2 linked regions of the Syntrophotalea carbinolica DSM 2380 genome follow. The main gene of each other region encodes a partner of the protein of the gene in region 2 in a complex. Links are inferred from orthologs where the notes say so. Each region holds a gene or a part of one and is shown on either strand. Other genes may lie near its edges. The genes, in order: tsaD and tsaE.

Region 1 (3,276 bases), 990 kb from region 2 along the record:
TCACCTTATCGATGGTGTGCAACTTCCTGAGGGGGGCACGCTTAAGGTGGTTCTTTATTCCGAGCAGGCCCTTAAACGTCTGCCGCCGGAGCTGCGCGCGGATCGTGGCGATAACCGCATCCTGGCGGTAGCCATGCAACTGAAGGATGACTGCAATTGTCCCGTGGTGTTTGTCACCAAGGACACCAACTTGCGCATCAAGGCCGATGCCGTCGGCCTTAATGCCCAGGATTACGAGTCGGACAAGGTTTCCATAGAAGAACTCTACTCCGGTATGGACGAGGCGGTTCTGCCCCGCGAGCAGGTTGACCGCTTCTACGGTCAGGGGTATATCGATGTCGACGGTGATTTTTTCGATAACCAGTGTTTGACCCTGGTCGACGAGGGCAATACCTCCCATACGGCCGTGGGGCGCTACGATGCCGCCCTGGGACGGGTCTTACCGCTGATTAAACCTCCCAAGGAAGGGTTGTGGGGCATTACCCCGCGCAATCGCGAACAGCAATTCGCTATCGATCTGTTGCTCAACGATGACATCCAGCTCGTTACCCTGGTGGGCAAGGCCGGCACCGGCAAGACTCTGCTCGCCATTGCCGCGGGTTTGGCCAAGTCGGCCGATGAAGGCAGTTACAGTCGCCTGTTGGTGTCGCGGCCCATCTTTCCCCTCGGTCGGGATCTCGGGTTTTTGCCCGGCGACGTCGAGGAAAAGCTCGCTCCGTGGATGCAACCGATCTTCGATAACGTCGAATTGTTGCTTGGCATGGTCGATGAGCACGGCAAGCGCAAGCGCGGTTACAAGGAGCTGGTCGAAATGGGGATATTGGAAATCGAACCCCTGACCTATATAAGAGGGCGTTCCATTCCTAAACAGTACATGATTGTCGACGAGGCGCAAAACCTCACGCCTCACGAAATCAAGACGATCATCACCCGTGCCGGGGAAGGGACCAAAATCGTCCTGACGGGCGACCCGTATCAGATTGACAATCCGTATATCGATTCATCGAGTAATGGCCTGACCTATGCCGTGGAAAAATTCAAAAATCAATCCATTGCCGGGCACATAACCCTGATGCGCGGAGAGCGTTCGCCGTTGGCGGAACTGGCGGCCAATCTGCTTTGATTTTCTGCATGCCTCGATTTACGGGCTGCCGGTTCAGAAAGAAGACCCTGTTTCATGTTATTGTTGACCCTTGAATCTTCCTGTGACGAAACTTCGGCGGCTGTCGTACGTGACGGCCGCCAGGTTTTGTCGAATGTCATTGCATCGCAGATCGACGTTCACGCATTGTATGGCGGTGTCGTCCCCGAACTGGCTTCGCGCAAACATATGGAAGCTGTGGCGGTGGTGGTCGACGATGCTTTGCGCCAGGCCCGGGTTGCGCTTGGCGATATCGAAGGCATCGCCGTAACGCGCGGTCCCGGTCTGGTGGGTGCCTTGCTGGTCGGTTTGTCCATGGCCAAGGCCATGGCCATGTCGCTGGATATCCCGCTGGTCGGCGTTCATCATATGGAAGGGCACATTCTGGCGCCTCTGTTGGAGCAGGATGTCCCGTTTCCCTATCTGGCTTTGGCTGTTTCAGGGGGGCATACCCACCTTTATCGCGTCGACGGTATCGGTCGGTACCGGATTGTCGGCCGGACCCTCGATGACGCCGCGGGGGAAGCTTTCGACAAGGTCTCCAAGCTTCTGGGGCTCGGTTATCCCGGCGGTGCGGTCATCGATCGGCTGGCCGCCGAGGGCAATCCCAAGGCCTTCGATTTTCCACGGCCGTTGCTTAAAAAACCCAACTTTGATTTCAGTTTCAGCGGAATCAAAACCGCCTTGCTGTATTATGCGCAAAGTCAGAAAGGTCCCATCGAAGGGGATCATCTTCGCGATGTTGCGGCCAGTTTTCAGCAGGCGGTGGTCGAAGTACTTTGCAAAAAAACCCTGCGGGCGGCCAGGGAAACAGGGCTGCAACGCATCGTGGTGGCCGGTGGCGTAGCTTGCAACAAGGGACTGCGTCGCATGATGGGGGAGCGTTCGGCTAAAGAAGGATTCCAGGTATTTTTCCCCAGCCCGGGCTTATGCGCGGATAATGCCGCCATGCTCGGTGTTGCCGGAGACGCCTACCTTGCGGGGGGCTGTACCTCCGATCTGGATCTCAACGCCCGGTCCAATTGGCCCCTCGATCAGGCCGGTTGGCCACAGCCCTGCCGGTAGCTTGTGCTCTGCCCCTGACTTTTTTCGGTTGGCGAGGGTGTTGGTGTGTTTTTGCAAGACCTGACATTTTCAGAGAGATGTGACGCCACTTCCCGCACAGGCTAGTCACGAACGGATGGAACCGCATGTATAGGCGATGGCCTCTGGTTCGGCAAATCAAATTATTGGTTGTACGGTTTCTGCGTCTGCGCGGTGCTCCTGAGGAAATATCCAAAGGTTTGGCTCTGGGTATTTTTATCGGGCTGACCCCGACCTTCGGTTTTCAGATGCTGCTGGCCGTTTGCCTGGCCGTGATGCTCAAAGAGAATAAGTTCGCCGCCGTGTTGGGCGTCTGGGTGACGAATCCTTTTACCGCGCCTTTCATCTATGCCCTCGAGTATGAATCCGGACGCGTATTGTTGAATATGGATTATGTCCACATACCGGCCTCTTTGAGTTTTTCCGCATTGAAAAGCCTCGGTTGGGAAGTGTTGCTGCCCCTCGGTGTCGGCAGCCTGTTATGGGCTGCATTGACCGCCATGACGGTCTATCTCGCCGCTATTCGCATTATTCCCATAACGCAAACCTGGAAAATACCCCGCTGGCCCCGACGGCCTCGGCGCAGACAGAAAGAAGGGCCATGAATCACCGTCCCAAAAAACGTTTCGGACAGAATTTTCTGCAGGACCGCCAGGTTGTCGACGGGATTTTCGCGGCGGCCGATTTGCAGCCTGAGGACCGGGTGCTGGAGATCGGTCCCGGCCTTGGAGCGTTGACCGACCGGTTGTTGCCGGAGGTGGCCAGACTGCATGTCATCGAGATCGATCGGGATCTTGGGGCCGGCTTGCAGGCCCGCGATGAGGACAAGCTTGTTGTACATCTCGGGGATGCCCTGAAGCTGGATTGGACGGCTCTTTTGACCGATCCGCCGTATAAGCTGATCGCCAATCTGCCCTATAATATCTCCAGCCAGATTGTTTTTAAGATCCTCGATCACCGGCATCTTTTTTCGCGCCTGGTATTGATGTTCCAGCAGGAGGTCGGAGAGCGACTGTGTGCCGGTCCCGGCAGCAAGAATTACGGCATTCTGT
Region 2 (3,133 bases):
TTTTATCCTCGACCAGAAAGGATATCTCTTCGGCCTGGGTGCCATCTCTCAGGGTGGTATCGTACAATCGAATCGCAGTCATTGCATTACCTCTTGGCTGCAGCCGGGTATCCAGCGGAAACCCCTTATTCGGCCTTGCTATCTTTTTTATCCAGACCAAAAGCCTGGTGCAGTACACGAATTGCCAATTCCGTATATTTGGCATCAATAACACAGGAAACTTTGATCTCGCTGGTTGAGATCATCTGGATGTTGATACCTTCCTGGGAAAGAACCCGGAACATCTTGCTGGCAATCCCGGAGTGGGAACGCATTCCGACCCCGACAATGGATACCTTGGCGATATTTTCATCGCTGCGCACACCGGCCGCACCGATTTCCCGGGCGGTTTCCTCGACGGCCTTGAGAGCCTTCTTGAAATCGCCGCGCGGCACTGTGAAAGTCAGATCGGTAAGTCCGTCGTTGGACACATTCTGGATAATCATGTCAACGGTAATATTCGAAGTGGTCAGGGGAGTGAACAGCTTGGCGGCGACACCAGGCTTGTCAGGCACACCCATCACGGAAATCTTCGCTTCGTCTTTATTGTATGTAACGCCCGAAACCAGAACGGTTTCCATATCCTCGTCCTCCTTGGTAACCAGGGTCCCTGGATTATCGTTAAAACTGGAACGCACGTGCACGATCACGCCGTATTTTTTGGCGAATTCCACCGAACGTATCTGTAATACCTTGGCTCCGAGGGAAGCCATTTCGAGCATCTCGTCGTAGGAAATTTTCTCGATTTTGGTGGCATCCGCCACAATCCGGGGATCGGTCGTATAGACGCCGTCCACATCGGTATAAATCTCACAGACATCGGCTTTAAGAGCGGCGGCCACCGCGACGGCGGAGGTGTCGGAACCGCCCCGTCCCAGGGTGGTGAGGTTGCCGTCATGGTCGATACCCTGGAAACCGGCTACGACAATGATCGTGCCGTTATTGAGATCTTCACGGATATTCTTGTCGTCGATGCTTTCGATACGCGCCTTGCTGAAAGTGCTGTCCGTAAAGATGGGAATCTGATGGCCCAGATAACTTTTTGCCTTGTAACCCATGGACTGCAAACACATGGAAAGCAAAGCAATAGTCACCTGTTCGCCCGTCGACACCAGTACGTCATATTCACGTTCACTGGGAAAATCGCATAATTCATTGGCCAGAGCCACCAGTTTATTGGTTTCTCCGGACATAGCCGACACAACCACGACCACGTCATTTCCGTCGTCGTAGGTTTTGGCAACGCGCCGGGCGACATTGCGGATCCGGTCAACATCACCGACCGATGTCCCCCCATACTTCTGTACTACCAGGGCCATAGTCCCCTTCCTCCTTTTCAATATGGAAAACCAGGCGTTCAGGCAGAATGCGGTAGCAACCCCACCCCATGGAAACGTCTCGAAAGTCCTGAATCCGAGACTGTCTCCGGCCTGTCAACCTGCTTATACGATCCGTATTTCACATGGCAAACCAAAGCCGATAGAATGCAGCCTGGTTGCCTTTTTACAAACAATCCCGTTTGTGGATGCAGGCATGGTTTCAACCCTGCGATTGCCAAACGGATTGCAACGCCTCCAACAGAGTCTCGCCCGTCGGACCGACAGCGCAAAAACGAATGGCCCGCATATCGGGACCCCGATGCTGAATCCGGATAGCAAGATAGGTCGGGCACAGATCGTCAAAACGATCGGCCCACTCCACCACGGCGACCCCGTCTCCGGGCAGGTATTCCTCCAACCCGAGATCCTCCAGTTCGCTGGGATCCGCCAGCCGGTAAAGATCGAAATGATAAAGCGGCAAACGTCCCTCATACAAATTCATCAAAGTGTATGTCGGGCTGACGATCGGCTCGCTTTCAGGAATGTCCAAGCCGCGGGCGATACCCTGGGTCAGACAGGTTTTACCCGCGCCCAGGTCACCGCTCAAAAGCAGCACGACAGGATCTTTGATCACCTGGCCCAAACAACGGCCGAGGCGTCTGGTTTCTTCCGCCGAGGCGGTATCGAGAATCCACTCCGACACGGTTTAGAGCTCCATGTTGCGAATGATATCGAGCCGCGCAACGACCCCCAGCAGTTTACCTTCCTGCACCACCGGCACCATATGTACCGACTTTTCCAGCATCACGGCGACAACCTGGGAAACCGGTTCGTCAGGCGAGCAGGTCGCTACATCGGTGGTACAGATTTCCCGCACCTTCTGGGCGGTCATTTTCTTTACCTGCTCGGCGAAACGGTCTTCGCTCTCCAGATAAACGACCCAGTCGAACAGGGATACGACCGTCGGGATATGCAAGGGCTTATCCTGGGCAACGAGATCGGTCTCCGTCACGATACCCTGCAACATGCCTTCGGAATCGACCACTGGCATGGCGCTGACCCCGGTCTTGACAAACAAACGGGCCAGCTCATCGACGCTGGTTTCCATGGAAACCGTATGTACTTCGCTGGTCATGATATCACGGGCTTTCAGCATGATCATATCCCTTTCCGGATTGGAGACAAAAGCGGATCAGTTACCCTCGAACACGACAGTGGCAAAAGCGTAATCCCCATCATGGCTGCACGACAGCAGCAGACGGACGTGGCCACGGTCTTCAAACAGGCGGGCGGCCTCGCCATCCAGAACCAGGTCGGGCTTCCCCTCCGGATTGCGCACCACCGCCATATCCTGCCAGCGGATACCATAACGCAGTCCGGTTCCAAGAGCTTTCAAAAAGGCTTCTTTGGCGGCAAACCGTACGGCGAAATGGGGCGCAGGATCTTTCTTGGCCAGGCAGAAGCTTCGCTCCTCCTCGGTGAACAACCGTTCAAGGATGGCGGTCTTCCCGGCCTCCAGAAACCTCCGAAAACGCTGAATGCGCACCAGATCGTTACCCAACCCGCTCAGATACGGCATGTCAGGCCCCGCCGACCAGATCCTTCATTTCCCGCACCGCCCGGTCCATACCAACCAGAACGGCTCGCGAAATAATGCTATGGCCGATATTGAATTCCCGAATGCCGCCGATAGCTGCGACCGGCTGAATATTGAAATACGTCAATCCGTGACCGGCATGAACCAGCAGGCCCAGCTTGTTGCCGGCCTTAACCGC

Evidence for each region.
Region 1: the proteins of tsaE (region 2) and tsaD are in contact, whole or in part, in a crystal structure (PDB 6N9A), measured with the Thermotoga maritima proteins. The link is inferred for Syntrophotalea carbinolica DSM 2380 from one-to-one orthologs. Residues at the interface, in WP_004082108.1 of Thermotoga maritima: Leu37, Gly38, Lys46, Lys57, Val59, Lys60, Ser61, Thr63, Phe64, Thr65, Leu66, Met67, Val69, Pro71, Tyr82, Arg83, Leu84, Asp86, Asp88, Phe89, Asp93, Ile128, Asp130, Glu131, Arg134; in WP_004082750.1 of Thermotoga maritima: Cys10, Asp11, Arg49, His50, Leu82, Gly84, Gly135, Gly136, Glu154, Thr155, Leu156, Asp157, Asp158, Ser159, Glu162, Asp165, Lys166, Arg169, Leu170, Tyr175, Lys213, Thr214, Leu217, Tyr218, Gln221, Arg222, Asn324.

Annotation. Positions count from the first base shown.
Region 1 is NC_007498.2:2,163,131-2,166,406, reverse strand. The notes cover bases 236-3,191. They hold tsaD (tRNA (adenosine(37)-N6)-threonylcarbamoyltransferase complex transferase subunit TsaD), read left to right. Parts: upstream 236-1,177; coding sequence 1,178-2,206; downstream 2,207-3,191. Other genes in these bases: rsmA (16S rRNA (adenine(1518)-N(6)/adenine(1519)-N(6))-dimethyltransferase RsmA), read left to right, coding at 2,826-3,191; PCAR_RS10245 (DUF2062 domain-containing protein), read left to right, coding at 2,332-2,829; PCAR_RS10255 (PhoH family protein), read left to right, coding at 236-1,123. Also shown: more of PCAR_RS10255, read left to right, coding at 1-235; more of rsmA, read left to right, coding at 3,192-3,276.
Region 2 is NC_007498.2:1,175,910-1,179,042, reverse strand. What follows is about bases 321-3,133. They hold tsaE (tRNA (adenosine(37)-N6)-threonylcarbamoyltransferase complex ATPase subunit type 1 TsaE), read right to left. Parts: upstream 2,062-3,133; coding sequence 1,579-2,061; downstream 321-1,578. Other genes in these bases: PCAR_RS05830 (pyridoxine 5'-phosphate synthase), read right to left, coding at 2,939-3,133; acpS (holo-ACP synthase), read right to left, coding at 2,551-2,937; PCAR_RS05840 (CBS domain-containing protein), read right to left, coding at 2,065-2,514; PCAR_RS05850 (aspartate kinase), read right to left, coding at 321-1,358. In the rest of the region: cimA (citramalate synthase), read right to left, coding at 1-82; more of PCAR_RS05850, read right to left, coding at 126-320. UniProt on the Escherichia coli protein: Required for the formation of a threonylcarbamoyl group on adenosine at position 37 (t(6)A37) in tRNAs that read codons beginning with adenine.